Arcticibacter tournemirensis: one gene and its partner. The main gene of each other region encodes a partner of the protein of the gene in region 2 in a complex. Links are inferred from orthologs where the notes say so. Each region holds a gene or a part of one and is shown on either strand. Other genes may lie near its edges.

What was found.
Region 1: the proteins of pheS (region 2) and pheT are in contact, whole or in part, in a crystal structure (PDB 6P24), measured with the Escherichia coli proteins. The link is inferred for Arcticibacter tournemirensis from one-to-one orthologs.

Annotation. Positions count from the first base shown.
Region 1 is NZ_VFPL01000001.1:4,949,370-4,964,981, reverse strand. Bases 8,390-11,419 are described here. They hold pheT (phenylalanine--tRNA ligase subunit beta), read left to right. Parts: upstream 8,390-8,719; coding sequence 8,720-11,119; downstream 11,120-11,419. Other genes in these bases: BDE36_RS20675 (hypothetical protein), read left to right, coding at 11,191-11,419; radC (RadC family protein), read left to right, coding at 8,390-8,568. In the rest of the region: dnaN (DNA polymerase III subunit beta), read left to right, coding at 1-1,107; BDE36_RS20720 (DUF4397 domain-containing protein), read left to right, coding at 1,400-2,077; BDE36_RS20715 (DUF4397 domain-containing protein), read left to right, coding at 2,214-2,948; BDE36_RS20710 (DUF4397 domain-containing protein), read left to right, coding at 3,083-3,802; BDE36_RS20705 (DedA family protein), read left to right, coding at 3,869-4,519; BDE36_RS20700 (zinc dependent phospholipase C family protein), read right to left, coding at 4,594-5,553; rpsT (30S ribosomal protein S20), read left to right, coding at 5,765-6,019; BDE36_RS20690 (hypothetical protein), read right to left, coding at 6,473-7,672; more of radC, read left to right, coding at 7,870-8,389; more of BDE36_RS20675, read left to right, coding at 11,420-11,499; BDE36_RS20670 (cell division protein ZapA), read left to right, coding at 11,523-11,813; rny (ribonuclease Y), read left to right, coding at 12,041-13,594; BDE36_RS20660 (Mpo1 family 2-hydroxy fatty acid dioxygenase), read left to right, coding at 13,662-14,177; BDE36_RS20655 (TonB-dependent receptor), read left to right, coding at 14,318-15,612.
Region 2 is NZ_VFPL01000001.1:1,127,523-1,142,866, forward strand. What follows is about bases 8,330-11,091. They hold pheS (phenylalanine--tRNA ligase subunit alpha), read right to left. Parts: upstream 10,347-11,091; coding sequence 9,312-10,346; downstream 8,330-9,311. Other genes in these bases: BDE36_RS04760 (TetR/AcrR family transcriptional regulator), read right to left, coding at 8,330-8,906; BDE36_RS04765 (Rieske (2Fe-2S) protein), read right to left, coding at 8,908-9,315; BDE36_RS04775 (response regulator), read right to left, coding at 10,726-11,091. Outside these bases: BDE36_RS04710 (response regulator), read right to left, coding at 1-439; BDE36_RS04715 (PAS domain S-box protein), read right to left, coding at 436-1,425; folP (dihydropteroate synthase), read right to left, coding at 1,513-2,391; BDE36_RS04725 (DUF1599 domain-containing protein), read left to right, coding at 2,443-2,979; BDE36_RS04730 (BT_3928 family protein), read left to right, coding at 3,254-4,435; BDE36_RS04735 (DinB family protein), read left to right, coding at 4,458-4,901; BDE36_RS04740 (shikimate kinase), read left to right, coding at 4,898-5,410; BDE36_RS04745 (phosphoribosyltransferase family protein), read right to left, coding at 5,398-5,907; BDE36_RS04750 (hypothetical protein), read right to left, coding at 5,909-6,301; 23S rRNA (uracil(1939)-C(5))-methyltransferase RlmD, read right to left, coding at 6,333-7,739; more of BDE36_RS04760, read right to left, coding at 8,328-8,329; more of BDE36_RS04775, read right to left, coding at 11,092-11,115; BDE36_RS23555 (hypothetical protein), read right to left, coding at 11,135-11,452; BDE36_RS04780 (response regulator), read right to left, coding at 11,558-12,208; BDE36_RS04785 (LptF/LptG family permease), read right to left, coding at 12,389-13,849; BDE36_RS04790 (START-like domain-containing protein), read right to left, coding at 13,875-14,255; and 2 more genes.

The DNA of each region.
Region 1 (15,612 bases), 3.8 Mb from region 2 along the record:
ACGTCAACATTATTAAAACAGTTGCAGGCGGTAAACGGAGCATCCAGCAGTAGTACAGTTCTGCCGATACTTGAGAATTTTCTCTTCGAAATAAAGGAGGGAATTCTGACCATTTCGGCGACTGATCTTCAAACCAGTATGACCACTTCACTGCCTGTTGAGTCTAAGGAGGAGGGGAAGATTGCTATTCCGTCTAAGATCCTGCTTGAAACGTTGAAAACACTTCCAGACCAGCCTATCGCGTTTAACGTCGATGACAGCACGTTTGCCATTGAGATCAATGCGGGCGATGGAAAATACAAGCTGAGCGGAGAAAATGGGGAGGACTTCCCAAAAATCCCGACGGTAGAAAATGCTTCAGCGGTGAATCTTCCGGCTTCTGTACTGTCGGAAGCGATCAACAAGACGCTCTTTGCAGTGAGCAATGATGAATTACGTCCTGCTATGACCGGAGTTTACTGCCAGCTAACGCCCTCTCACCTTACATTCGTTTCTACAGACGCCCATAAGCTGGTTCGCTACAGGCGTAAGGATGCGAAGGCTGATCAATCGGCCTCTTTTATTTTGCCAAAGAAAGCTTTAACGTTGTTAAAGTCGTCTCTTCCGGCTGATGATGTTAATGTCTCGGTTGAATATAATACAACAAGCGCGTTCTTCCGCTTTGGAAGCATCAATTTGATTTGCCGCCTGATCGACGAACGCTATCCGGACTATGAAGCGGTTATCCCTCAGAATAATACTAACCTGATGACCATTGACAGGGCATTGTTCCTTGCGTCGCTTCGGAGAGTTGTGATTTTTGCCAATAAGACAACTCATCAGGTGCGTCTGAAGATTAATGGAAGTGAGCTGAATATTTCTTCGGAAGATATTGATTTTGCTAACGAGGCCCATGAGCGCCTGAGCTGCCAGTATGAAGGAGAGGATATGGAAATAGGGTTTAATGCGCGCTTCCTTATTGAGATGTTAAATAACATGAGCGGAGAGGAAGTAACTCTAGAGATGAGTACCCCTAACCGTGCTGGCTTGCTTATTCCGCAAACTAACGACGATAAAGAAGATGTATTAATGCTGGTGATGCCTGTTATGCTGAACACTTATGCATAGTATAGGAGACATTTATATTAGCAAGTTTCTAAAATCCTAAGCTATTTGGATTATAAAATTGGGATATTTGTAATATTCTGACTTTAAGACGTATAAAATCTAAAAATGGGCTATGTTTTCGCATAGCCCATTTTTTTTGTCCGCATTTGGAGGCATACAGCGTGTTGAACCAAATCTGTTTTCGGTATATGGTCTGCGATTTGCATAAGGGGTAGTGTTATGCAAAAAAAGGCAGCGATTTGTGTTGTAGCATAATTTAGAAAAATGTTTAATTAATTAATTTACAAAAACTATGAAAACTAATAGGACTCTTTTTAGAAAGCTTCCATTAATTGCGGCGGTATTTGGTACCGTATTATTCAGTTCATGCTCCGATGATGACGATATTGAAAATGGGAAGTCGGTGAATGTAAAAGTAGTGAATTCTGCCGAAGCTTCAGGCTCACAGGACTTTTACATAGACGGTACTAAAGTTACAACCGTATCCGAGAATCAGGCATCGAGTTATATCGCTACCACCAATTCGGGTAACGACCGCGACGTAGAATTCAAAACAACCGGTTCTTCCGAGGTATATGCGTCAGAAGATGTTGATTTGAAGGATAACAAAAATTATACTTTTATTTTGTCGGGAACAGGTAACTCTGCGAAGATTACCGCGACGGAAGATGATCTTAGTGCACCAGCTTCAGGTAAGGCGAAGATACGCTTTGTACACCTGAATTCTGCCGCAGGTAAAGTTGACCTGGGGGTTGTTGCAAACAACAAATTGGTCTCAAATGTAGCGTACGGAGATGTTTCTAATTTCTTCGAAGTAGAGGCCGGAGCTCAAGTACTGAATGTATATCCTGCAGGGCAAGCTAACAGCAATCTTGCACTGAACTTCGCTGCGTTGAACGCCGGAAGGATTTACACCGTAATACTAAAAGGTTCAAGCGAAGTAAGTTTACAGGTTATTTCACATAACTAAGACTTGTAATAATTGTGATACAGAAGCCCGGTCAATTGCTTTGGCCGGGCTTTTGCTTTTTTTATCGTAGCCTTTGTAGCGTTGTTTTGCAACGTTACGTAAGGATATTTTATGTTTAACGCATTTAACTAAGATTATGAGATTGGATAATTACCTGCCTAAGAAATTTCAAGGATATCTTTCAACGGGCTTTGTGCTGTTTTTATTTGCTGTGTTGTTAAGCTCCTGCTTGAAGAGTAAAGATGATGATTATGTGCCTAAATATGCTGATCTTCTGGCTGTTAATGCCGATCCTAATGCGCAGGAAGGAGTGTATTTCTGGTATAATGGTACTGCTGCCCAAACAGCTGTCCCCTATTCAAACAATTCGTCTTATTATAAAGGTTTGGTAGAGGGTGCTTCCATTGCCTTCTTTAATGCTTCAAATACGAACACCGCAATAACCGGAGGACGTGTGCCTATGGGCGACAAATCGTATTCGGTTTATGTGGCAGGAAAAGGAGATTCTTCTTTTGTTGTGGAAGATAAGATGATTACACCTGCTGCCGGTAACGCTGCCATTCGTTTTGTTAACGCAAGTAAGAGCGCGGGAGCGGTGGACGTTGTATTCAGCACCTCGACTGAAAAGCTAACGAATGTGAAATTTCACGGTGCTGAAGGTCAACCTAATCCTGAGTTTAAAGGATATACCGCCGGCGCAACTGAAGTAAATGTGTATGAAACAGGTACGACCACCAATCCTCTTGCAACATATACTTTTACACCCGTACAAGGAAGTTCATATTCCCTGTATCTAAGGGGAGTTAAAAACGGAACTGGTACCAAGGCGCTGGGTATCGGAAAGGTAGACCATACCGAAGCTGCCAAATAAGAATTGGTGTAACTGTAAATAAAAGAGGCATTTTAATGATAATGCCTCTTTTTTTATTTAGCACCAGGGAATCGTCTGCATTCTGCCTAAGAAATAATTATACTATTGCAGCGTATTTTAATAATTTTACCTCAATGAAATACATGTGGCTAAAAATCGGGTCATTGAAACTGAATAGCGGTTTGGCCGTCTTCGTTACACTGTTGTCTGTTGTCAGCCTATTTTCAGCCTGCGTTGAAGGTGATGACGAATCGCGTCCGCAGAGATCATACGTTATGTTTTTTAATTCGTATAGTCCATCGCCAAGCGGTATAGATTTTTTAATTGATAATAACAGGCTCCGTACAGGTACCGTCGACCTGGATAGCGTCAGCGTGTATAATCAGATCTATTCGGGAACCTGGCAGATTGCAGGTGTTTCTGCGGGCGATGGTACGACTACCCCCATTGCTCAGATAAGCGCTTCTCTGGATCCGGAGAGATATTATAGTTGCTTTATTACCGGGCCTTCTTCTTCTCCTCAATTGATGCTTGTAGGGGATGACTTATCTGCTCCCGACTCATTAAACCACGCTAAGATGAGGTTTGTTAACTTAAGCTCGTCGGCCGGAAACGTCGATATAGGGATAAAAGACAGTGCAAGTATTTTTAGTGGCCAGGAATACCTGAAGATGAGTGATTATTCAATGATCGACACCAGCGCACATCAAATCGTAGTCAAGCCTGCCGCCGGAAATACACCGCTTGTAACTCTGAACTTTAAGGCAGTAGCCCGCAGAATTTATACATTTTACTTGTGGAACGGCGTTCAGAATAACAAATTGAATCTATCTTATAAAGAACACAGACGATAAGGAATCCTTCAAATAAAGATGTAATCCGCCTTATATTGTTATTTTTGCAACAATTTAATCAACGCTTTGGAATTTATTAGCACACTCATCGACTTCGTTTTACATATCGATAAGCATCTTGTCGAAATAGTAAATGACTATCAAACATGGACATATCTGATTCTGTTCCTTGTTATTTTTGCCGAAACCGGATTTGTTGTAACTCCTTTTCTTCCCGGTGACTCGCTCTTATTTGCAGCTGGCGCTATCATTGCCAAACCAGAAAGCGAGCTAAATATCTTCTTAATGTGCCTGTTGCTGATTATTGCTGCCATTCTTGGTGATTTGACGAATTACCATATTGGTGATTATGTAGGCCCTAAGGCTTTCAGCGGAAAGTACAAATTACTGAAGAAGGAATATCTTGAGAAAACCCAGGCATTTTATTTAAAGCATGGGGGAAAGACTATTATATATGCTCGTTTTGTTCCGATCGTACGTACGTTCGCACCTTTCGTTGCAGGGGTGGGCACGATGAGTTATGGTCGTTTTGCATCTTATAATATAGTAGGCGGTATACTGTGGGTTTCTTCATTTCTATTTATTGGCTATTTCTTTGGGGGACTTCCGGTTATAAAAGATAATTTCACTTATGTAATCTTTGCCATTATCCTTCTTTCGCTGGTACCGCCGGTTATTGAAATATTCCGGGGGCGAAGTAAAGCTGAAAAAGCTTAAAGCTAAGATCAATCGGCAGACGACAGCCTTAAGCTAGAGAACATACGTTCAACTCTCAACCTTGCACGTTTAACTCACAGGTCTGGCCTGCCAAGGACTTTGCCCTTGCGAAAGAGTTTATCGTCTTTGTCGCCTGTTTTTTCTTCGGGGTCGATATGCGATTTAAATTGATTTAAGTTTGGCTGGCCGGCGTCTACCCACGCAGAATACCAGTAGGATCCTGTTTCGAGAATAGCAGAACGCATCCGTTCTTCTACCATCCCATTTAGAGCATCATGGAAGGCCTTTGAATAAGCGCGTGAATATTGTCTGGTAACTACTCCATTTCGTTCCGAATAGCTGTATTTTTTATCGGAAGGGAACGTCTTGCTGATGGCGGCTTCTATAATAAATACCGTGTCTTTATAATGATGCGATTGTTTTAAGATCTGCCATGCTTCTTTTAATGGATTTTCGATATATCGCGCTTTACCTGTAAAGAAATTATAATGATCTGAGAACAGTTCGGGAAGACGACTCTCCCAGAAACCATGAATGCCAGTTTGATTGGTTAGCTGACCATTGTAATTCCAGGTAGCATGAAGAGGTACATGGGCATCGGAGATATAATGGCTTATGTTTGACGATAGTCTCAGGATGCGAATAGAGTCGCGTTGCTCAAAAGCCTTTACCAGTGCGTAATAGGTTCGCTCGATCTGCCAGGGGACTGTGCCATAGAGATTAAGCGTATCAACGCTGTACTTTGCAATTGCATCTTTCCACTTCATTGGAATGCTATCAAAGGGACTGGCTCCGTATCGTTCGCTGTCGAGGAAATGTCGTGTACCCTCAGCAGGATCTGAATAACGTTTCTTGTCGGGGTCGACAGAATGTTCAGTGATGAATGTCAGGTTGTTTTTATAAAAGTGGATCATTTCAGGCGGTAAGGTAAAGACAGCCATACGGCTAATACGTTTATGTGCAAAAAAGCCCCAGGACGAACAGACCAAAACCAGTCCTCCTAAAGTTACCGCTAAACCAATTTTTTTGAGCATGTTAAGATGAACTTGCTGTTCGCCAGCAATGTTGTAAGGTTGGACAATAATAGTAAAATAATTTATTCAGGGAAACTTCAGATATCAGTTGTTAACCGGGACAGATCGAATACAGAGAAATAATTTACTAAAAAAGCATGCAGGTGTTTGATTTTTAAATATATCGCCCTATATTTGCAGTCCGAAAATAAGAACGACAAAAAGCTTACAAATGGCAAATCATAAATCATCGATTAAGAGAATCAGGTCTAATGCAGCTAAGCGCTTACGTAACCGCTACCAGGCAAAAACTACACGTAATGCAATTAAACAATTACGTAGCACTACTTCTAAAGAAGAAGCATCTCCTCTTTTATTGAAAGTAGTTTCTATGCTTGACCGTCTTGCAAAGAAAAATGTGATCCATAAGAACAAAGCCTCCAATAATAAATCAAAGTTGACGAGGTTTGTTAACGGTTTACAATAAGATATAATATTCTGTTCAGGAATAGAAAAGGGGATACATATGTATCCCTTTTTGTTTATATGCGTTTTTGATAAGCTTATAATGAGCTAGCGGGAACCGAAAGTTTATTGAGGGTTTTGGCAAAAGAGATTGTAGCGAGTCGACAACTTATATGGAGGATTCCCGATCCGATGTTTATGGAATTATAAGACACCTTCTCCTGACCATGTTCGTAGTGGCAACTACTTGGGTTCGGTCTGGGTATTGCCTGGCTTCGGTCTAGCTACAGGAATTTTTAGAAGAACTGTAGAAGAAATCTCATACCCGTGCCGAACCCAGCTGGGAGAGGGTATGATGCAAGTCCTTTCATGTGTTGCTCATTGTTCAGTGCTAATTATGGACTTTGCTCGTATTGTCGGAGCCGGTATTGTAGCAGGAACTGATATTATGTAGTTCACAGCTTTTCGGATTGCTTTATTGTGGCTCGTATTGATACACTATTTCATAAGGAGTGTTCCTGAGCTTTGAGGATATCTGCCCCAGTTGCAGATTTTCTTTTTGAGGTGTGGGCTCGCAAAATGAGTACCTACGCCCTTTATAAATGATAGGTTTTCCAACCGGCTTGTCAAATTGAACAGCCATTGTAATATGTGTTGGATACAAGATGGCGATCATCGGGAGGTTATAGATCTCTTTAACCAGATAGAAGAATAGGGCTGCCCGGTCATCGCAGTCGCTGTGTCTTGAAAATAAAGTCTCTTCGGCCGACAACCGTTTTTCTTTTCCGAAATTCTCTTCATCATCTTCATAGAGAAAAGCGTAGCGCGTAAACTTCATTAAGTAATCAACTCCTTTTTTCTGGTTCATTCCGCTTACATTTTTTTTGAGCAATGGAATCAGAGAGCTGTAAGTTTCCTTGCTTAGGGGGATGTTAAAGTAAGCTTCGAAGTCAACACCAGGGTAATTTTTGAAGATAGATTCCACCTCGGGATTTAGTTTAACACTAAAGTGATATACCTTCTGTTTGTAACTAAACTCGATATCCTTCTTAAGATAGCTTTCGGGCTTGAAGTCGGGCATTTTTGTAACTTTATAGGAGAAGGGATTCCTTGCCTCCTGGATAGTAAGGGTGATTGGTATAGGAGGAGTTTGATTAAGGTCGGCTTTTGGATAATCGTGATAATTCAGACACATGAATTTCTTGTTATCTACTTGAAAGAAAGGAATATCAGATATGTCTTCATTATTATAAACATAAAATATAATCTTATCGGGCGTTAATGCAAGCCGTGCATCATAACCTGATTTGGCGAGCAGAAACCATTTATAAAGCGTATACCTGGTATAGTTGGCTGCCTTTGGACTTATCTGCTGAGCTGTTTTACGGATAAGCTGATAATAAAGCCAGTCGTTCAGCTGAAGTTTTTGTTTGTACGCAAGGAGTGTGTCGATCACAGGTTGATACCGGCTGGTTTTTATTTTCCGGTAAAATGACAAAACAGAAGCTTCTGATGGATTGGCCGGCACTTCAATGAGTAAGGAGCTATCTAGCTCAAGATTGATAGTGCCTTCATAAAAATCTATGCAAAACAACCTGCTTCCGCGCTGACCGAACGCATTTATCGTTGTCAGAAGTAGAAGAACAATCCCGGTTTTTTTGAAAAGCCTGCACATGGCTTAATATTTAAGTTACATTAAAGATATATAGTTTTAATATAGATTACTACGATCTGCGTCAGGTTTAGTTTTCATATGGCTCATAATTATTTGTGATAGCAATCACTTATTTTAGAATGAATCTATATTGAAATTTTTGCTCATTTTGTAATCAAGATCATCTTTTCAGCAGAGCTCTTTTTATAGATTTCGCTATGGAAACCTACAACCAGAAAATCACCATAAAATCCTGGGCCGAGGAAGACAGACCACGGGAAAAGCTTCTCACCCAGGGAAGAAGAAATCTTTCCGACGCTGAGTTGACGGCGATCCTGATCGGATCGGGTAACAGGGAAGAAACAGCAGTAGAGTTAAGCCGGCGAATTCTTCATTCGCTGGATAATGACCTTGACAAGCTGGGAAGATTATCAGTAAATGAACTATCGAAATTTAAGGGAATAGGGGAGGCGAAGGCGATTACCATTATTGCCGCACTCGAGCTGGGGCGTCGGCGCCGGGAATCCGAGTCGCAGAAGGTGGAACGGATTACAGGAAGCAGAGACGTTTTTACCCTGATGAGCCGTTACTTTGCCGATCTTAACCACGAAGAGTTTTGGATAGTTTTGCTGAGCCGGGCAAACAACGTATTGTCAAGGCATCTCATCAGTAAAGGAGGTCAGTCGGGTACGATAGCAGATCCGAAGATCATCTTTCAGACTGCCCTGGAAAATCATGCTGCATCAATGATTTTGTCGCACAATCATCCCTCCGGAAATCTAAAACCCAGCCAAGCGGACATACATCTAACGCGCAAGCTTTGCGAAGCAGGCAGTCTGCTGGACATGCCGGTACTCGATCATTTAATTTTTGCAAACCAGTCCTTTTTTAGTTTTGCCGATGAGGGGATGATGTAGGTTTTAGTATCAGGTATTTAGTATCAAGTATCAAGATGAATGTATCTTGTGCAAGACGTCTTGCTACCTGCTACTTGTTACCTGATACTAAAACCTGATACTTTTACTTAATACTTATTTCTATCTTTGCCCTTCGTATACGTTAAATTCAATGAAGATATCATATAACTGGCTTACTCAGTTTATTCATACTGATAAAAATCCGGAAGAAATATCGGAGATTCTTACAGGGACCGGTCTGGAAGTAGAGAGCCTTGAGAAAGTTCAGACTATACCAGGCGGGCTTGACGGATTAATAATAGGCCATGTCAGGGAATGCTGGCAGCATCCAAATGCCGACAGACTGCGGGTGACAAAGGTGGACGTGGGATCGGGTGAAGATCTCCAGGTGGTATGTGGAGCCCCTAATGTAGCAGCCGGTCAAAAGGTGGTTGTAGCGACTGTGGGTACAACCGTTTATCCGCTGGAAGGCGAACCCTTTAAAATTACCAAGTCTAAAATAAGAGGGGAAGTCTCTGAAGGAATGATTTGCGCCGAGGATGAAATAGGTCTTGGTAAATCACATGAAGGTATAATGGTTCTTTCGGCGGATGCAGTAACAGGAGCGCCCGCAAAAGAGTATTTCAACATCAAGGATGATTTCCTTTTTGAAATAGGACTTACGCCTAACAGGGCTGACGCTGCGTCGCATTTAGGCGTAGCCAGAGACCTGGCGGCTTTCCTGCGCACATCGGTGTCTCTTCCGGATGTGTCGGCATTCAATGTCGGCAGCAATGATCTTATTATCCCTGTTGAAGTACGCAACGAAAAGGCTTGTATCCGTTATTCATCATTAAGTGTCTCGGGCGTTGAAGTGAAAGACTCCCCTGAATGGCTGAAGGAGAAGCTGCAGGTGATAGGTCTCAGGCCTGTAAATAATGTCGTAGATATAACGAATTACGTGCTGCACGAGCTCGGTCAGCCTCTCCATGCCTTTGATGCCGATGTTATCAGTGGCGGAAAAGTAATAGTAACTAATTGCCCTGAGGGTACCCCTTTTGTTACTCTCGATGGAACAGAACGTAAATTGTCGGCGGAAGACCTGATGATATGCAGTGCATCAGAGCCAATGTGTATAGCCGGCGTTTTCGGCGGGATTAATTCTGGAGTAAAAGCTGATACAAAGAATGTTTTTCTTGAAAGTGCCTGCTTTAATCCGGTGTCTGTGAGGAAAAGCTCCAAAAGACATGGATTGAAAACCGATGCATCTTTCAGATTTGAACGTGGTACCGATCCGGATATCACAGTATATGCGCTTAAAAGAGCAGCAATACTCATTAAGGAAGTAGCTGGAGGAGAGATATCCTCTGAAATTAATGATATTTACCCCAGTCCCGTTCCTTCTTTCAAGGTTTCTGTTACTTATAAAAACGTCGACAGACTGATTGGCGAATCCATCGCTAAAGAAACGGTAAAAGAAATTGTTCGTGCTCTTGGAATCACGGTTATTTCAGAGAATGCTGACGGCCTTGAGCTGGAGGTTCCGGCCTATAAAGTAGATGTTAGCCGGGAAGTCGATGTGATTGAAGAGATCCTGCGGATTTATGGATATAACAATATTGCTATTCCCTGTCAGGTTCGCGCATCGATGAATTATGCGGTTAAACCCGACAGGGAAGCGGTGCAAAATCAGATTGCAGACATGCTTTCTTCAAATGGTTTTTTTGAGATCTTGTCAAATTCGCTTACCAGCTCAACATATACCGAAGTGCCGGAAAAAGCTGTACAGATATTGAATCCCTTAAGCAGTGATCTGGATACAATGCGGCAGAGCCTGTTATATTCTGGTTTGGAAGCAATAGCATATAATCAGAACCGTAAGAATGCTGACCTTCGGCTGTACGAGTTTGGCAGGAGATATGAAAAGACTGAAAGCGGGTTTAGCGAGAACCAGAGGCTGGCAATATTTATCACTGGAATGAAACATACAGCACAATGGAATCATTTAAGTGAGCCAAGTTCGTTTTATAATCTGAAGGCCGCGGTGGATGCGGTAATAAAAAGGCTCAATATTCCCGGGCTTACAGAAGAAGCGTTCGAGTCTGCTCATTTCGCCAGTGCGCGCCAATACCGCAAAGGGGCGAAACCTTTAGTTTATTTCGGTGCAGTATCTAAATCGGTTTTAAAGAAGCTAGATATTGAAAAGGATGTTTTTTACGCTGATTTTGACTGGGACCTATTACTCAAGGCTATTAAAAAGAACAAGATCACTTATAAGGAGGTCTCCAGATTCCCTTCTGTAAAGCGAGATCTGTCGTTACTTTTAGACAAGGATGTTTCATTTTATCAGCTGAAGCAGCTTGCTTTGCGAACTGAAAAAAATCTGATCAGAGAAGTGAGTGTATTTGATGTATACGAAGGCGATAAGCTTCCGGCAGGGAAGAAATCGTATGCAGTAAGCTTCCTGCTGCAGGATGAGGAAAAAACACTGACCGATAAGCAAATAGATTCGGTAATGAATAAATTAATCCTTATTTTCGGTAAAGAACTTGGAGCTGAAATAAGAAAGTAAACGGGTGCAGATTGAAAGCTGAGGGTTCTATCCAACAGCTTACAACTCACAACTCATAACAAACAACACAGATGTCGCTAACCGGACAATTAGATAGTGTACTTGAAAGCACACAAAGATTGATTGAGTTATGTGAAGCGTTGCAGGAAGAAAATGATCTGTTAAAGCTTGAAAACCAGTCGCTGAAGGTTGCAGTGGATACAGGTAAGAGTAAGTCGGCAGAGCTTGAAGAAAAGCTTAAAGCGCTCAGGCTCGCACGGTCTCTGGAGAGCATTTCGGTATCAAAATTTGATACGAATGAAAAAACGCTTGACATAAAGCAAAAAATTAGCGAATTTGTGCGGGAAATAGATAAGTGTATTGTATTGCTGAAAAAGTAGTACTGACGTGAAACAAAGCTCAAATGGGAGAAATCTCCATTAAAATAAATATTGCTGACCGCGTTTATCCTTTAAAGGTAAACATGGAAGAGGAAGAAATTGTAAGAAAGGCAGCTAAATTGATAAACGATCGCATAAAAGAATATCAGGACAATTATGCGGTAAGAGATAAACAGGATCTGCTATCAATGAGTGTATTACATTATGCAACCGCTACATTAAGGGCAGAGAAGAAGATGTCGGAAGAAGGAACTGAAGTAGCAGATAAAGTTTATCAGTTAGATCAGCTGCTTTCAGAATTCTTTTCTAAGTAATATATTCGTTCTTTATATAATTAAGAGCCAAAAGACTTAACCGCAGTTAATTCTTGAGTTTCACTATTGTATTAAACTTAACGCTTCTATATCAAAGGAGTTAATGAAAATGTAAATCACCTGGCAATGCCACTTGATTATGATTAAAACTCTAAACTTGTTTGCAGAAGTTTTACAGTACATGGAGCTTAAATTAATTGCGGTTTTTTTATAAGTGGAGGAAAAATATGGAAATAATACTGTACATTTTATTAGGATTGGTTGCCGGAGTGGTGATTGGGCGGTTTATGCTCCGGAAGTTATTAAAGAATCAGGAGCTGGCTGCCCAGAATAAGGTAAAGAAAATTTTAAAGGAAGCCGAGAATAACGCTGAGATATTAAAAAAGAACAAGCTTCTTGAAGCGAAAGAAAAGTTCCTTCAGATGAAGGCTGAGCACGAACAGGAGGTAACAGCAAAAAACAATACCCTGAACCAGCGTGAGAACTCGATCAAGCAGAAAGAACAGTCGATAAACCAGCGCCTCGAAAATACTAATCGCAAAGATCAGGAACTTGAAAACCTAAAGAAGAATCTTGAGAAGCAGCTTGAAATTACCAGGATCAAACAGGAAGAAGTAGATGCGCTGAAATTACAGCACATCAGTAAGCTCGAAACCATAGCGGGCCTTTCTGCCGAAGAAGCGAAAAACCAGTTGGTTGATACTTTGAGAGAAGAAGCCCGCAGCAAGGCTATGATCCAGATCAAGGATATTGTGGATGAGGCGAAGCTTACAGCAAGTAAAGAGGCAAAGAAAGTAGTTATACAAACTATTCAGCGTACTGCAACTGAAGCTGCTATCGAAAATACAGTATCGATATTCAATATTGAAAACGACGAAATAAAGGGCCGGGTGATTGGGCGCGAAGGACGTAACATCCGTGCGCTTGAAGCTGCTACAGGAGTTGAAATTATCGTAGATGATACCCCAGAAGCAATTATTCTTTCCGGCTTCGATCCTGTAAGACGTGAGATAGCCCGACTTGCTTTACATCGTTTGGTAACAGATGGGCGTATCCACCCTGCACGTATTGAAGAAGTGGTTGCTAAGACGAAAAAGCAAATTGAGGATGAAATTGTCGAGATTGGTGAACGTACCGTTATAGATCTGGGCATTCACGGCCTGCATCCGGAACTGATCCGCATGATAGGCCGTATGCGTTACCGCTCTTCCTATGGCCAGAATCTTTTGCAGCACTCACGTGAAGTTGCCAATTTCTGTGCCACGATGGCTTCAGAGCTGGGGTTAAATGTTAAGCTCGCAAAACGTGCAGGGTTGCTTCATGATATTGGTAAAGTGCCTGATGATAATCCGGAGTTACCACATGCGATCCTTGGGATGCAGCTGGCTGAGAAGTATAAGGAACATCCTGAAGTATGTAATGCAATCGGCGCCCACCACGACGAAATTGAGATGACTTCTATGCTGTCGCCTGTTGTGCAGGCCTGCGATGCGATCTCAGGAGCACGCCCAGGTGCCAGGCGCGAGGTTGTTGAAAGCTATATCAAACGGCTGAAAGAGCTGGAAGAGCTTGCACTTTCTTACCCTGGAGTGGAAAAGACCTTCGCCATACAGGCTGGTCGGGAGCTTCGTGTAGTGGTAGAAAGCGAGCGTGTGAGTGATGCGCAGGCAGAAATTCTGGCAACTGATATTTCTAATCGTATCCAGACAGAAATGACCTACCCGGGACAGATCAAAGTAACGGTTATCCGCGAAACCAGGTCTGTTTCGTACGCAAAATAAAAATACTCTTTAAGCCCTCTTCCTCAGGAAGGGGGCCTTTTAAAATAAGCTGTGACGAACTTATCTGATGAATAAACCCGCAAAAAGCTCTAACCCAAGCCCTGTTGAAGCAGTTGCCAGCCAGTTTAACGGTTTTCATCGGAATAAAGCAAATAAGCTCATTCATTACTTTACAATCCCTTTCCTAACCTTTGCCGTACTGGGACTCATATGGTCAATTCCCTTTCCTCATCTCGACTTCCTTGGCCGCTACAACGGTTTTGTTAATTGGGCCTCTTTTGTAATAGCAATTGCGGTGTATTACTATTATAGAATCTCCCAGGTTCTCTCGTATGCTATTCTCCTGGCGATCTTTGCTTTTTCGGCCTGTATCGTTGGACTTGAGAAATTGCATATGCAACAGGGTTGGCCTGAAATGTGGCAGGTTTGTGCCATTGTTTGTATCGTTTCGTGGTGCATGCAATTTTACGGGCACAAGATCGAAGGCCGTAGTCCTGGCATTGCCTACAGTTTCAAAACGTTTGTTAACGGTCCGGTATGGCTGTTTTATTCGTTATTAAGAAAGACCAGTATTAAGTTGTAACTCTGCCGTACACTTACCGTATCTTACGCCTCTCGCTCGTGTTAATCTTTAGTTAACATTCAGCTTACCTATACTTAATTAATAGCTAACATCCTGCTAACATTGTGATAATACTTTTGTAGCGAACAAAAAGTACAAAAGTGAAAAAAAATTACATTTTCAAAGTTACAGGACTGCTTATCGTATTTATTCTCAGTGTTTTCGTCGTTACAGCGCAACAGACGGGCAGGATTGCAGGAAAAGTAACGGATAAAAAGACAGGGGAAGCCCTGATCGGCCTAACTGTTAAAGTAGAGGGTGCAAACAAGGGCGTGTCGACCGACGTTGAAGGGAGATACAATATAGGAGGTTTGGCTGCAGGCCGTTATACGCTTACTTTTTCATACGTTGGGTATCAAACAAAGAGGATTTCTGACATAGCTGTTCGGGCCGGAGCCGTTTCTGTTATGGATCTGGTGATGGACGAGGCAGGAGGCCAGCAACTGCAACAGGTTGTAATTACAGCGTCTGCACGACAGGAAAGCGTGGGGGCTTTGTATGCTCAACAGAAAAACAGCATCAGTATCTCAAGCGGTATCTCAGCCGAACAGATAAGAAGATCGCCCGACAGAAATACATCTGACGTTCTAAGGAGAGTGAGTGGCGCAAGTATTCAGGAAAATAAGTTTATCGTAGTTAGGGGCTTGGCTGATAGATACAACTCGGCTATGCTCAATAATTCAACGCTACCAAACACGGAACCTGATAAAAAAGCCTTTTCGTTTGATATACTTCCTTCTAATCTGATAGATAAGATAGTTGTTAACAAATCCGCATCAGCCGATCTTCCAGGAGATTTTTCCGGAGGTGTTGTGCAAATCTCTACCAAAGATTTTCCAGATTCAAAGTTCTTGAATCTGAGCCTTGGTACATCATACAATACACAGTCGACATTTAAAGACTTTATAGGCCCGACCAATAAAAATAAAGCGTTGTTTGGTTCTTATGATAAAGGACGCGATTTGCCGTCTTCATTCCCTTCAAAGAGTACGTACACTAATATGCCGCTTGATCAACAGATTCAGGAAGCGCGTAAGTTTTCAAATAACTGGGGGCCTCAGAAATACACCTCAATCCCAAGTCCTATCCTTCAGCTCAGTTACGGAGATAGTAAAGTTTTAAAGAACAACAGTAAATTCGGTGCGGTTCTGTCTTTATCGTATCGGTACGACGAACGTCTGCAAAAAGGGGAGACGAACGGATACGTGGGGCAAAGTTTAAATTTTGAATATTCAGATAACCTGTATAATTATAATACGAATATTGGCGCCCTGGCCAACTTTGCGTATTCGTGGGGGACTAATAAGTTAGCCTTAAAGAATATCTATAACAAGGTGGTCGAACAACAGTTTACGTCAAGGTCGGGAGTTGAAATTGATAGTTACGTGCAGAATAA
Region 2 (15,344 bases):
AAAGAAGATTTTGTGCGGAGAACTCCAGTATGTTTAAATTTTCTTTCTGACGTTCGAGCGGGTCCTCCTCCTTTAATATTCTGGTCAGTCCGATAACAGCGTTCAGGGGAGTGCGCATTTCGTGGCTCATGACCGACAGAAACTGCTCTTTCGACTTGCTCAGGTCAATTGCGTCCTGCCGGGTTTTAATCAGTTGCTGTTCTGCATGTTTTCTTAATGTGATGTCTACAATTATTCCAATCTGGCTTTCCAGGTGCCCGTCGGGATTGAAAAGCGGGCTATTAGATATGAACACCCAGATTGGGGCGCCGTCTTTTTTATAGACGACGATCTCTATTTCATATGGTTTTCTTTCAACTAAAGCTTGTTTTGCAGATTTAAGAACGGATAGATCGGTCTTTTCCCCGATTAGCAGGTCTCCAAAGATTCTACCCTTTATTCCTCTACCTTATAGCCAATAATTTTCTCAGCTGCTTCATTCATCCAGGATACCTCGTTCTTTGCGTTACGTATCACAACTCCGGCCGGCGATTTTTCTACGGCGATAGAAAGGTTCTGTATCTTTAGTTCTGCTTCTTTCCGGGTGGTGATATCCCTGCCGTTGACGAGCCATCTTCCGTTCATAATCACGTCAGACCATTCAAACCATCTGATGGGGCCGCCTTTCGTAATTACTCTTGTTTCGACCTGAAAGTGAGTCTTACCTAAAGATATAGCCCTGAATACTTCAGGCATTACTCTTTCCCGTTCGCCCGGCACAGAAAAATCCCATATCGTTTTTCCGAGCATCTCATCTACTGAATACCCGATAAGAAGCTGGACGGAAGTATTGATGAATTCAATTTTACCCTCGGAATCAGTGATGCAATGAATTTCATTGGAATTATTAAAGAGGTCCTGAAACTGTCGCGCCTGGTTAAGCATCTGTTGCAACTCCACGTTTTTTTTTCGCACCTCCAGATGCGACATCACTTCGTTCGACAATATCTTCAACGCATCTTTTTCCTGATCACTAAGATACCTGGGTTCATAATCCATCACACACAATGTTCCAATGTGGTAACCGCCAGCTGTGGTTATGGGTGATCCGGCGTAAAACCTGAAATGCGGGTTATTTGTCACAAAAGGATTGTCAGAGAAACGATTGTCCTTAGTGAGGTCGGAAATTTCGAGCAGCGTATCGTTTTGTATGGTATAGTTGCAGAAAGCCGAACTCCGCGAAGTCTCTTTCATGTTAAGACCTGTTTCCGACTTGATCCATTGTCTATCCTCCTCCATAAAGGATATGAAAGCAATTGGAGTTTTACATATATACGATATAAGGCGCGTTATTGAATCAAACTGAGCTTCAGCTTCAGTGTTTAATATGTTGTATTCCTGTAATGTCTTAAGCCTGTTAGCTTCGGTTATATCTGAATGAACCATTACGTTTGCAGTGTTAGAGCGGTTCTCTTTTGTACGAAACAATTAGTATTATGTTCGGGGTAAAAGAAAATAGCTGAAGAGGAGGCTTTATAGGCTGATGTCTTCAGAACTTCGCCTCAAAGATGATACCAGTTTAATGGCTTCTGTTGCTTCTTTTACATCGTGAACACGTAATAAGTCTGCGCCTTTCATCAAGGCTACGGTATTTAAAACGGTAGTGCCGTTCAAAGCCTCGTTGCTGCTGACGCCTAGTGTTTGCCAGATTGTTTTCTTACGGGATAAACCCGCCAAAACGGGCAGTCCGGTTGTTTTGAAAAGCTCCAGATTGTTCAGCAAGCGTAAGTTCTGGTCCGCCGTTTTCGCAAATCCGAAACCCGGGTCGAGAATAATGTCATGAACATTGAGGCTATTAAGAACGGCAAGTTTGCTGGAGAAATACTGCATTATTTCTTTAAACATGTCGTCATATTGAGTTAATGAAGCCATTGTAAGCGGAGTGCCCCTCATGTGCATCAGAATGTACGGAACCTGCAACCGGCCTATTGTTTCAAACATTAACGGGTCGAGCTCTCCTCCCGAAATATCATTTATAATGTCGGCTCCTTCAGCAATTGATGCCTCGGCTACCGATGCACGAAATGTGTCGATGGACAGTACAGCCCCGGGGAATTGCCCTCTTATAGCCCTTATAACAGGAAGCAAACGCGCCTGTTCTTCCCCGGGCGGGATATCAGAAGCCCCCGGGCGAGAAGAATAAGCTCCGATATCGAGAATGGCGGCTCCATCCGAAAGCATTTTTTCTGCCTTCACTAAAGCGGCAGCTACCGTTTGTGTTCTGCTATCCTGATAAAATGAATCAGGAGTGATATTCAGTATTCCCATTACTTTCGGTTCCGAAAAATCTAATAGCCTGCCTCCCGCATTAATCGTTTTCTTTTCCTGAAAAACTGTATTTTTATCGCACATAAAACACAAAATACCGGTTTATTCATCTTTTAATCAAATATTCAAAATATTTTGGGACATAATACTTCAGAGGAATTCGATTCAGTGATCAGAATATGTAAAGATCTTTTTATCAGAAAGACCAAAGACTATGGAACGGCATGGCGCATCCTTCGTTTAAGTTCTATTACCGACCAGATTTTTATTAAGGCGCAGAGGATCCGTACACTTGAAGAAAAGAAAGTATCAAAAGTAGGGGAGGATATCACTTCGGAATATATTGGAATTATCAACTATTGTATCATCGCCATGATGCAGATGGAAATGGACGAGACGCATCCCACTGATATTCCTGCCGATCAGGTCGAAGCCCTCTACGACGGCATTGTGAAGGAGACGAAAGATCTGATGTTTGCTAAAAATCACGATTATGGTGAAGCTTGGCGCGATATGCGTATCAGCTCGCTAACCGATCTGATACTAATGAAACTTTTGCGCGTAAAACAGATTGAAGATAACGAGGGCCAAACTGTGGCTTCCGAAGGTATAAAAGCAAATTATCAGGACATGCTGAATTATTCGGCTTTTGCGCTGATTAAGTTGAGTTGAGGGTTGAGGGTTGTGGGTTCAAGGTTGAAAGTTGAAAGTTTAGGGTTGAAGGTTGAGAGTTGAAGGTTCAAAGTTTAAGGTTCAAGGTTGAGAGTTGAGTGCGGGTTGAAAGTTGAAAGTTTAGGGTTGAAGGTTCAAAGTTTAAGGGTGAGAGTTGAGTATTGAAAGTTCAAAGTTGAGTGTGGGTTGAAAGTATAAAGTACATATTGGGAAAAGCATAGAAACCAGGAATTGCGGGGACGCGACTTCTGATTTTTCAAAATAAATAAAGATCATGACAGCATTACAGCGATTAAATAAAAGACCCGATTATTTGCTTTGGTTTTCGAGGATATTTGTGGGCGTACTGTTCATATTCTCAGGGTTAATTAAAGCGAATGACCCTCTTGGATTTGGCTACAAACTGCAGGAGTATTTTGAGGTGTTTCATACTACCTTTCTTAATGATTACTCTGTAGAGCTTTCTATCTTTATATGTGCTCTCGAGATGATCTTTGGAGCAGCGCTCCTGCTGGGATATAAAGCAAAGCAGATTAGCTGGGGTCTTCTTTTGCTGATTATCTTTTTTACTTTTCTAACGTTCTGGTCGGCTGCGTTTGATGTAGTAAAAACATGCGGTTGCTTTGGCGATGCTATTCCTCTTACTCCATGGCAATCTTTCGGGAAGGATCTCATTCTATTGGTATTCATCCTAGTGGTTTTCGTTAAAAGGAAAAGAATCTATCCTGTTTTCGGGGATCAAGCGATGAATGTGCTGTTGCTTATCGTAGTACTGCTTTCTTTTGGATCAGGAATTTATACCTATAATTTCCTTCCTGTAATCGACTTCCTTCCATATCATAAGGGCGCGAACCTTCCGGCGTATATGCGGGTTCCACCTGGGGCTCCACAGGATGTTTATGAGATCAACTATACGCTTAAAAATAAGAAGACCGGCGAAACGAAAAAGATGACCGATAAGGAATATCTTAAAACGGAGATCTGGAAAGACGCAAACTGGGAGATAACGGGCGAACCGGAGAATAAGCTGATTAAACTGGGATACCAGGCTAAAATCAAGGATCTCAGGATCTCGGACAGCCAGGGAACCGATTACACCAGCGAAATCATTGAGAACCCTTACTATAATCTGGTTATCGTGGCTTACGATCTGAATAAGGCGAATGAGAAAGCAATCGGCGATCTGAATGCTATAACCATTAATGCTGCCGAAAATTATAATATACGCACCGTTCTGCTCACCTCTGCTTCTGCAGAGCTGGCCGGAGAGTTCAGTAAAAAACATAACCTGATTATGGAAACTTTTTATGCGGATGCGGTTCCTCTAAAAAGTATGGTAAGAGCAAACCCGGGTTTGCTCTTGCTTAAGAATGGTGAGGTAATCGATAAATGGCATTTTCATTCGCTGCCATCTTATCAGGAACTTGAAACTCAATATTTCAGACACAACCAATAGGGCGGCAAATTAAGAATCGAATATGCTTAAAGAGTTGATGAAGTACACCGACCTTGCCGACAAAAAAATGATCGGTACTTTCAAAAAAGCAGGCGTCCGCCTGCCCGAAGCGGAAAGACTGTTCAGCCATATTTTAAACAGTCAGTATATTTGGGCTTGCAGGATCAGGGGCGAGAAGACCAATGTCGACCGCTTTGATTTACTCGATGTCAGCGAGTTTGATGATATTCAGCAGCGGAATATGGGGTACTTTTATCAGCTGCTTGAGTATGCAGATCTTTCTGCAACAGTTTCTTATTCAAACTCGCAGGGAGAGGCATTTACAGATGCTATTGAAGATATTCTTTTTCACGTGGTGAACCATTCTACTTATCACCGGGCGCAGGTTGCTACCCAGTTCAGAGTACACGGCATTAAGCCTCCAGTAACAGATTATATACACTTAAAAAGGCAGGGGGAGTTATGAGGATTTTTCTTGTGGGCTTTATGGGCTGCGGTAAAACAACATTAGGACGCAAGCTTGCTTCCAGGTTGTCAGTCCCCTTCACCGACCTCGATAAAGTGTTTGAAGAAGTTACAGGCAAAACCGTTCCTCTCTATTTTAAGGAGTTTGGGGAAGATGCGTTCAGGAAGGCTGAACGGGATGTCCTTCAAACAAGCGATTTTCCGGACGATGTGGTCATTGCAACGGGGGGAGGGGCTCCGTGTTACTACAACAATATGGATTGGATGAATGCCAATGGGTTTACCGTGTACATCTCTTTATCACCCGCGGCGCTAGCCAAAAGGTTGGAGACAGCAGACGAGGAACGCCCTGTCTTAAGAGATCATAAAGGAACAGCATTGGTAGAATTTATTGCTGAGAAGCTAAAGGAGCGCGAGCCGTTCTATAAACAGGCGCATCTTATAGCCGAAGGAATAAGTCTTTCGGCCGAAAAGCTAGCCTCAGCCATAGCCCTTCATCAGCTCAGATAAACAACGTCTTTCTCACGGTTATTGTCGTCCAGAAGAACATCAACATGTTCTTTCGTTATCGTTGCAAGCATAGTGCCAACATAGTCGGGAGATACAGGGAATATTCTGTGGCTCCTTTCAACCAACGCTACAGTTCGTAACTTTTTCAGCGGAATCTCCAGGAAAAGTCCGATACCATATGCAAGCGTTCTGCCTGTGTTGATAACATCGTCAATAACTATGACCACCTTATTTCGGCATTGGTCGATTGGCGAATCAGTAGTGGCTTCCAGGTGCGTACTGTTTTTATCAAGCGAGATCTTTATGAGGGTGATCTTAATATCCGAGATCTTTTCAAGTTCCGCTTTAAGACGACCCGCAATGACGAACCCATATTCTATAATCCCTGCAATAATAATTTCAGGTTCATTGATATTATCTTCCCAAACCTGATACGCGATACGGGTTATCTTCTGTTGGATCTGCGCGGGGGTTAATATGACTAATGGCTGGTTCATTTTATTTATAGGGATAAAATACGAAGTTAGCACCTTCGGGCACTATTACAAAAAGACACATGAAATCTTCGGGTCGTTTGAAGTGTTTGATAAAACGATCTTTCTTTTCGGGGTGAATGATCCCCTTTTCGATAAATTCTTCCAGGGTAGAGGCATGGATGCTCCAGTTGGTATTCAATTCATCTTTATCGAGAATGAGCTCTCCAAGGTCGACTTTATGCTGGTGGGCTATGAAAATCGGCCATGCTGAAAGCCCTTCTACCATAATTTCAGTAGATACTTCCCTAATCGATTCGCTGTAAAGCTCAAGGTCCTTTTCGAGACTTTTAAGAGGACTCTCTTTTTTGCCTTCCTGCCCATCTTCCGGCTGGTTCATTAAATCCTTCAGATCCATTTTGCTGTATTGAAGCCTGTTTTTATAGTTATTAAATGAGTTCCATCAGAACAACATTTTCTACATGCTGAGTGTGAGGAAACATGTCAACGGGGCGTATTCTTGATACCTTGTATTTCTCTTTCAGTATAGCAATATCCCTTGCCTGTGTAGCTGCGTTGCAGCTTACATACACTATTTTCGGCGCTTCTATTTCAAGGAGTCTTTGCACTACATCAGGATGCATCCCTGCGCGGGGAGGGTCGGTAATAATCACATCAGGCTTACCATGCCCGTTCACAAAGTCGGGTAAAAGTACGTCTTTCATATCACCTGCATAGAAGGTGGTATTTTTTATGCCGTTAAGGGACGAATTTATACGCGCATCTTCAATAGCTGAAGGCACGTATTCAATTCCGATCACTTCTTTTACATGCCGGGCAACGAAGTTTGCAATAGTGCCTGCTCCTGTATAGAGGTCGTATACCAGTTCATCCCCTTTAAACTCTGCAAACTGTCTTGTAACACTGTATAGTTCGTATGCTTGTAACGAATTAGTCTGGTAGAAGGATTTAGGTCCTATTTTAAAAGTAAGACCCTCCATTTCTTCGAGAATATAATCCCTCCCTGAAAATACTTTTACATCCTGATCAAATATCGTATCATTCTTTTTTTCATTCAGGATATAAAGAAGGGAAGTGGTTTGCGGAAATCTTTCCTGAACAAAGAGCATCGTTTTCTCCACCTCATCGGGAGTAGCATAGGCGAAAACCACTATGATCATTAGCTCGCCGGTTGTAGAGGTACGGATGATGAGGTTTCTCAGAGCGCCTTCGTGATTTCTGAGGTCATAGAACGAAATGTTATTTCTAAGGGCAAAATCCCTGATACTGTTTCTGATCTCGTTTGAAGGATCTGTTTGAAGATAGCATGTTTCAATATTCAGGATCTTATCGAAACGTAGCGGCACATGGAAGCCGAGGGCATTCATCTCTGCGTCACCATTATTCAGAATATCCTCATTGGTAAGCCAGCGTTTGTTAGAGAATGTGTATTCGAGTTTATTGCGGTAATACCTTGTTTCAAAGGATGGAAGAATAGCTTCTGTATGTGTTGTATCTATTTTTGCTATCCTTGTTAATGCATCCGTCACGCTTTTCTGCTTAAACTGCAGTTGGCCATCGTAGGTCATGTGCTGCCATTTGCATCCTCCGCAGATTCCAAAATGCGGGCAGAAGGGCTCAGTACGATATTCAGAAGGGTCTACAAGCTTGCTTACTTTAGCTTCTGCGAAGCTTTTTTTCTTGCGCAGGAGCTCGATATCTACAACGTCGCCCGGGATTGCTTTTTCAATGAAGATTACCAGGTCATCAAATTTACCTACGCCTTTGCCCTCCTCTGCAATATCTGTGACCTTAACGTTTGCAATATGTTTTATTTCCGCAGGAATCTTCTTCATAGCGGCAAAATTAAGATAATTATTGCAATCAACAGCAGCAGAAAACGCTGAACACCTTTTCCTGACCATGCTCGGACTGGCAACTTCCTGGCTTCTGTCTGAGTATTGCCTGGCTTCGGTCTGGGTACTGGATTTTTTAGAAGAACTGTAGAAGAAATCCCATACCCGCGCCGAACCCGGCCGGGATAAATTCAGAACAGTATCCTAATATATCTCCTTACGAAGGCACAGCATGTAGGCTGGCGATTATAAAAGGCGGGGAAAGACTAGAAATGGTTATTTAAAGCGCATAAGTATATTGACCCCTCCCAGGGAGAGGCGCAGGCGGCAATTGGATTATGTTAGTTAAAAAAGCGCAAAATAAACTCGATCAATCCTGTAAATGGCTTTCCAACAAAATCAAACTGCTCATCAATCCTTTTGGAGAACTCTAGTATCTCGCGACTCATGGCAATTAGGTTGTTTCTTGCTAATATACTAATAAAACAGACTAAAAACTAAAATGGTTTTTATTTTTTTAGTTGCCACGGATCCCTTTAGAGCTTATCCATAAATCTTGCTACCTGATACTTGCTACCTGATACTATTTTATTTCAGCGCAGCCTTTATGAGGTATGGAAGTATTTCTTTTTGAAAACTGACGAAATTTTTTCTTACGTCGGCATCACTCACCGATGTAAAGGCATACGAGAAAACGATGCTTTTGCTCGCCTTTATGAGGAAACGGAGACTATCGGCATAACGCTGATCATTTTTCATTATATTGGTTTCCCTGAAGGACCTGATCAGTAATTTTTCTAAGTCGTCTGAAAGTAGTTTAAGGAAGCCCTGTGAGTTGGCCGACTCGCGGATAAAATCCCAGCCGATGAACTCATTGCAGATGGTATACGTCAGGCGGCAGGTTTTGAAGATCAGCTTACTGAGGTAAGCTTCGGTATTGTTTTCGCCGTCCGAATTCCTGATCATTTCATCCACGCTGGTGCTGATGTATTTCATGAGGATGAAATGGAGAAGGATCTCTTTGCTGTCGAAATATTTATAGATGGTAGCTTTTGCTATTTTCGCCCTTTTTGCTATTTCGTTTACGCTGGTTTTATGATACCCGTATTTCCTGAAAAGTTCCGTTGCCGCCAGTACAATGCTCTCTCTTATTTTGTCGACTTCCATTTTAATTAATTACAGTATAAGAACCCGATATGAAGGATACATCGTATTGTTTTAATGCCCTGGTAGCAGGCGCTTTTGCAGGAGCTCCGTCGAGGATAGAAAACTTACCGCCGCTGCACGGATCTGTAACGGTAAAGGCTGATTCGTCGGAAATAACAGCACACCTCTTTTCAGGATTAACGGTACTGCATCTGTCGAACGCAACGTAGTTCCCGTCAGAGACCTTATAGATCATTAAACCTGCCACGCCGTGTCCCGAAACAAAATAGATTAAGTTTTCGTTTCTCCCGTTTTGATACTCAATATCGGTAAACCGATAATTAACATAAACGTCAGGAATAGCCGAATCCTCCTTGCCGCAGGACACCAGAAGGAAAAGACTGATGATCATTACTATCCTCAACCTCATATTACCTCACTTTGAAACTGTTTTAGAAAACGTACATCATTTTCGGAGAACAATCTCAGGTCTTTTATTTCATATTTTAAGTTCGTAATACGCTCAATGCCCATTCCAAACGCGAAACCTGTATACTTCTGGCTGTCGATACCGCAGTTTTCGAGCACATTAGGGTCTACCATGCCGCAACCCAGGATTTCTACCCAGCCTGAGCCTTTGCACATCGGGCAGCCCGTACCGCCGCAAATAGTACATGAAATATCCATTTCGGCAGAAGGTTCTGTAAAAGGGAAGTAGGAGGGCCTGAAGCGCACTTTTGTGCCTTCGCCATACATCTCCTGCACAAAATAGAAAAGCGTTTGTTTCAGATCTGCAAAGGAAACATTTTCATCAACATACAAACCTTCTACCTGGTGAAAGAAACAGTGAGCCCTGGCAGATATTGCTTCATTGCGGTAAACCCTGCCCGGCATGATGGCTCGGAAAGGAGGTTTGCCGTTTTCCATCATCCTTACCTGTACAGACGAGGTATGGGTACGTAAAGCGATGTCACCGTTTACCGCATCTTTGTTAATGAAGAACGTGTCCTGCATGTCTCTCGCCGGATGTTCTTCGGGGAAGTTAAGGGCCGAGAAATTATGCCAGTCATCTTCAATTTCCGGGCCTTCGGCAACTGTAAATCCAAGCTTCTTGAAAATTTCAACAATCTCTCTTCTCACAAGAGAAAGGGGATGGCGTGAGCCAAGCTCAAATCCTTCGCCCGGTAAAGAAAGGTCAAGATTCTGGTCAGCGCCCGCGTCGCCGGATTCAAACTGCTCCTTAACGATCTGGTATTTCTCTTCTGCGAGTTTTTTAAAGTCATTCAAAACCTTACCCAGTACCCGTTTTTCTTCGGGAGATACTGCTTTAAACTCGTCGAAGAGGTCTTTTATAATACCTTTAGTGCCTAAAAACTTGATCCTGAAAGCTTCTGTTTCTGCTGCCGAACGGGGTTCGAAGGCAGAGATCTCAGCGGTATACTGATTGATTTTATCCTGCATTATTCTTTAGTCCTATTTACATTCTGTCTTTTCAGGTTGGCGCCTTCTTATTTTATACTTATACTGAAGGTCAGAATGCTCTGTTTTGTTGCAAAAATATGAAAAAATGCTTATTAATTCTATTCTCTGCACGCCAGATGAAGTGAATAGCACCGCTTCGGACCCGCTTCAGAAAGGGTTCGGAGTGGTAAGCACTCACTTAGCGACCATGCTGTGTCGTGTTTTGTGCTTCTTCGATAAATACCTGAGAAGCATCGGAGCGAGCGGAAAGGTGCATCGAAGATAGCCTCATTCGGTTGAGATCCGTTTCCAATGTGTATCCGAGCGCTTCAAACGGAGAGGATTTTCGCGGATGAGAGAAAAGCTTAAGAAAAGTAAATTATGAATTTTGAAGGTGATCGGATCTTTCTTCCGTTATGCAGTTGTTAATTTGAGAGACCAGGTCGGAAAGATCAAATGGCTTTGCCATAAATGCATTACACCCATAGTCGCCGAGGGATAAAAGAACACGGGGATAGGCCGAAATGAGGATCACCGGGAGCTGAGCTGTCTTAGAATTAGTTTTGATCTGATGGCAGAGCTCTCCTCCGTTTATGCCACGCAGGAGATAATCAATTAACACTACATCGGGATTAAACTCTTCTATATCCTTAAAAATATCGTTCGATTCACCGGCAGTTTTAACATCGAAGTTTGCATATTCGAGTGCAGCCTCCAGTACTTCCAGCACAGCTTCATCGTCATCAAGAACCAGGACTTTTTTTGCCATTCTTTGAATAGATTTATTATTAATGTTGAATTCTCGAATCAGGGTAAAAAAGTTTAAGCAAATATTTCTTAAGAAGCAGGATATCATCCCGGTCTAAAAGCACACATACATTATTTCCCTCCCACCGGAAGTCAAGTCCTTCCGATTTGCCATTTATGTGGAAGCATGCGTCAAATCCGATGCATGGTTTTAAAATTGCAGGCTTCTCAGCAACGGGAATCAAAACAATATTTCCTGAAGCATGACTTACCTGATCAGGAGCTTTCTTTGAAAGGAAGTACTTGTATCCTTGCTTTTTTAGAAAATCGAGCAAGTAGGGTCTCAATAATGTTTTCATAGTATAGTATCAATAGGGTAGATTCAAATATACAAAAAAAACGCCAGATGTTATAGGTATTAATACCTAATATGTTGGATATTAATACTCTAAATACGAGCAGCTTTAACTTATGATCCCGTTTTTTATCGCAAACCTGATTAAGGCCGCTGTATTCCGGGCTCTGGTTTTTTCAATAAGGTTCTGTCTGTGTCCTTCTACTGTGCGCCTGCTGGTAAAAAGCATGTCGGCGATCTCCGAATTGGTGTAGCCTTCTGCGATTAAGGCCAGGATTTCCTTTTCTCTTTTTGAAAGAGAGCCTGCTGCTCTTATATCTTCTTCTGTGTTTTGCGGATGCTGGGGTATCCTTGCCAGTAATTTTAACGATATTTCTGAGCAGATATAGAGGTTCCCAGCCATTACATGATGAATGGCAAAGATGAGCTCCTGCTGAGATGAACTTTTTAAAAGGTATCCTGCCGCTCCGAAACTCATCGCCTTCAAAACGTAGTTCTCATGCTCGAGCATAGAGAGTATGAGAACTTTAATCGCGGGGGCAATTTCGTGTAGTTTTTCGGTTAGGCCAATTCCGTCGAGTTCAGGCATATTGACATCTGCAAGAACAACATCGGGTTTTAGACCATTTATTACTTTCTGAAGCGCTTCCTTTCCGTTCGGTACCTCATCTATAACTTGTATGTCAGATTGGTTTTCTAACAGTGACCTGAGTCCGTTTCTTACAATATTATGGTCTTCCGCTAATAGTATCTTAATCAAAGGTGTCCGGGTTTTTGTAATTCAAATATCCAAGATTAAATAATTTATAGCACCTAGTATAAATACCTGTTTTAATCAGGTTTTAATACGTGTATTGTAGTAACAAGCCCGCTTAATAGAACCAGAAATGTATGATAAAGTTTATAACCTATTAAATGTTGCCATGCCGCGAAAAGAGCACTATTTTGGAAGTCCGGGTTTTTTCTTTATAAACCGGCCGATAAACTTTTGCAGCATCTGCTTGTAGTAATCGATGTCAAATAAAGCAGAGTCGCTTGTAGCTTTGTACGTTAAAAATGCACCCAGAGGCGCTAATACTACAATAGCGATCCACATTCCAGCTACCGGAGATACAGTACCTTCTTTAGCCGATTTCTCGCCGATAGTAGAGATAATATGATAAATAAGGAAAAAGATAATAGACATAACTACAGGCAGGCCTAAACCGCCTTTGCGTATGATTGCACCGAGAGGCGCTCCAATAGAAAACAGTATCAGGCAGGATACCGATAGCGTAAATTTCCGGTTATACTCGATGATATACCGCCTTATGCTTTTCTGGTATAATTTATACTCTTCACTTCGGCTGCTGAGTGTTTCGGCGATTGAACGGGCCTCGCTTACGGCATAGCTTATTGCCGAAGTCTTGTCTTTCTCGGGAATAATTTCTGATATCCGGTTTTTGTAATTAAGGATTTTCTTCGGCTGCACCTTTGGAGCTCCGGGAACCGCCGGCACGCGGTAGGCATATATTCTGTAGGAGGGAGCCAGGTAATCCATTATTGCTTTGGTTGCACTGTCAGCCTGGGTCATTGCAGAGTCACGATAGTACTTCAACTGACGGAGGTTTAACATGGCATAGTTCGTTTTAAACAGGTTTTCGTCTGTTCTCTGCATTTTAAAGCCTGAGAGATCGAACTTTTGCTCAGTCTGCTTAAACCTGAAGCGGCGGAAACGCTGCCGGGGGTTATATCCTTTGTCACCCTGTGTTTCTTCGTATCGTACCCCATCTTTGAGAAGCAGCACGAGGGTTTGATCGTTATCAATCTTATACATCAGGCCTTCTTTGGCCATGATCGTTGAGATGTTGCCGTTTGAGCTTTGCTGATCATAGATCAAGACGTTGTGAAGCGTCCGTCCGTCGGGATCCTTCTTTTGCACCCTGATGGAGTAGCCCTGAATGCTGTTGTTGAATATGCCTTCCTCAATTAAAAATGCAGCTTTCTGGTTTCTGACGTCATAGAGGAGTGAACCCATTTTGAGGTTAGCAACAGGGAGCATATAATCGGAAAACATAAACGCGCCAACACTTAATATTGATACCAGGATTACCAGGGGCATCATGGCTTTTTGAAGAGAAATCCCTGCCGATTTTATAGCTACCAGCTCATAGTTTTCACCCAGGTTCCCGAATGTCATAATAGAGGAGAGGAGCATTGCTAAAGGCAGAGCCATAGCAACGTTTGTGGCAGAAGCATACCACAGCAGCTGAAGGATGACATACCATTCAAAGCCTTTTCCTATCAGGTCATCAATGTATTTGAATAAAAATAACATCAACAACACAAACATGACGATGAAAAAGGTCACAATGAAAGGCCTGATAAATGCCTGTATGATGAGCAGATGAACTTTCTTCACATCGCAAAAGTAGGGATTTATCTGCTTATACCCCTAATACCCGGATTAAATACTGAATTTGATTGTCCCAGATAAGTCTTCTTTCTTCGAGCGCCTCCTGGGGGGCGAAGTCGGTTATAGAGAGGGCTACGTCATTAGTAAGCTCATCCTGAAGGATCTCCATTTCGAAATAACACTGGGGCTCGTCGTCAATCCACTTAAATCGTACGAGCTTATTGTCTTTGGCAGTCAGAAGTTTCGCTTTATGTTCCTCTCCATCCCAGATAAAGGTGTATATCTGGTCTTTATACCAAACCTCATCTGCGAACCATTGCGATAGTCCGTTTGGTTCGTTTAAAAAACCAAACAAAATTTTAGGAGATGAATTAACTTCGTATTCTAGTGTAAACTTCTTTTTCTCAGACATTCGTGATTGTTATATAACGTATCGCAGTGTTTTTTTAGATTTAATTTCTAAAGAAAAGTATTTTAAACTATATTTGCAACTCAATTTTCAAAGGGGATTAAAAACCTTTAATCCGGCGGGGTAGCTCAGATGGTTAGAGCGTAGGATTCATAACCCTAAGGTCGGCAGTTCGATCCTGCTCCCCGCTACAAAAAGCAATAAAGAAGCCTTGAACCTATTTAGAAAGTTCAAGGCTTTATTGTTTTTATCCTGGTCCTGTTTTCTGTAGGCCAACTGTTCAGAGCCAAAAAGGCGGTGCTTCTTTTTTTATTTTTTAAATACTAAAAGTGGCTTATCTTTCTTTACAATATAAGTTGCAAGCTCTGCAGCTTTAACCTTACCGACGTTTTTTGCTGAATGATTTTTCCCGGCAGGAATAAAGAGTACGTCACCGGCTTTAAGTACAACAGCCTTCTCTCCATCTATCTGGTACTCCAATAGACCTTCCAGCACATAAATAACCTCTTCGCCGGGATGAGAATGCATGCCGACCGCTTTACCAGGCTCAAAGTCTATGCGTGCCTGAATTGTTTCATATCCCGGAGCCTCAATGTAGTGTTTTTGCAGGTCTGTCCGCTTCACACCTGTTTGTTGTGCGAAACCTGCTTCAGGCGAAAAAAAGGACGATAAACAAAAAACAGTAAAGGCGACTGACAGGACTTTCTTATATGCTTTCATGATTGTTTTTTAAAGGATGAATGAAATGAATTAGTTGAGGATAACGCTCCTGGTTATGCATTGATAAACTCCAGAGTGTCCTTGTTGATGGTATCAGCTTCGGTAGTGGGCATGCCGTGCGAAAATCCGGGATATATAATCAGTTTTCTGTTTTTCAAAAGCTCAGCAGCTTTCACCGCCGTAGTTTCATAAGGCACTATCTGATCGTCGTCGCCGTGCAGAACAAGTACAGGGAAATCGACGCTTTTCAGGTCTTCGGTGAAATCAGTTTCTGAGAACACCTTGATGCAATCGTACTGTGCTTTTATTCCGCCCATCATGCCTTGCCTCCACCAGTTGTCCTGAATGCCTTTTTTTACGTCTGCACCTTCA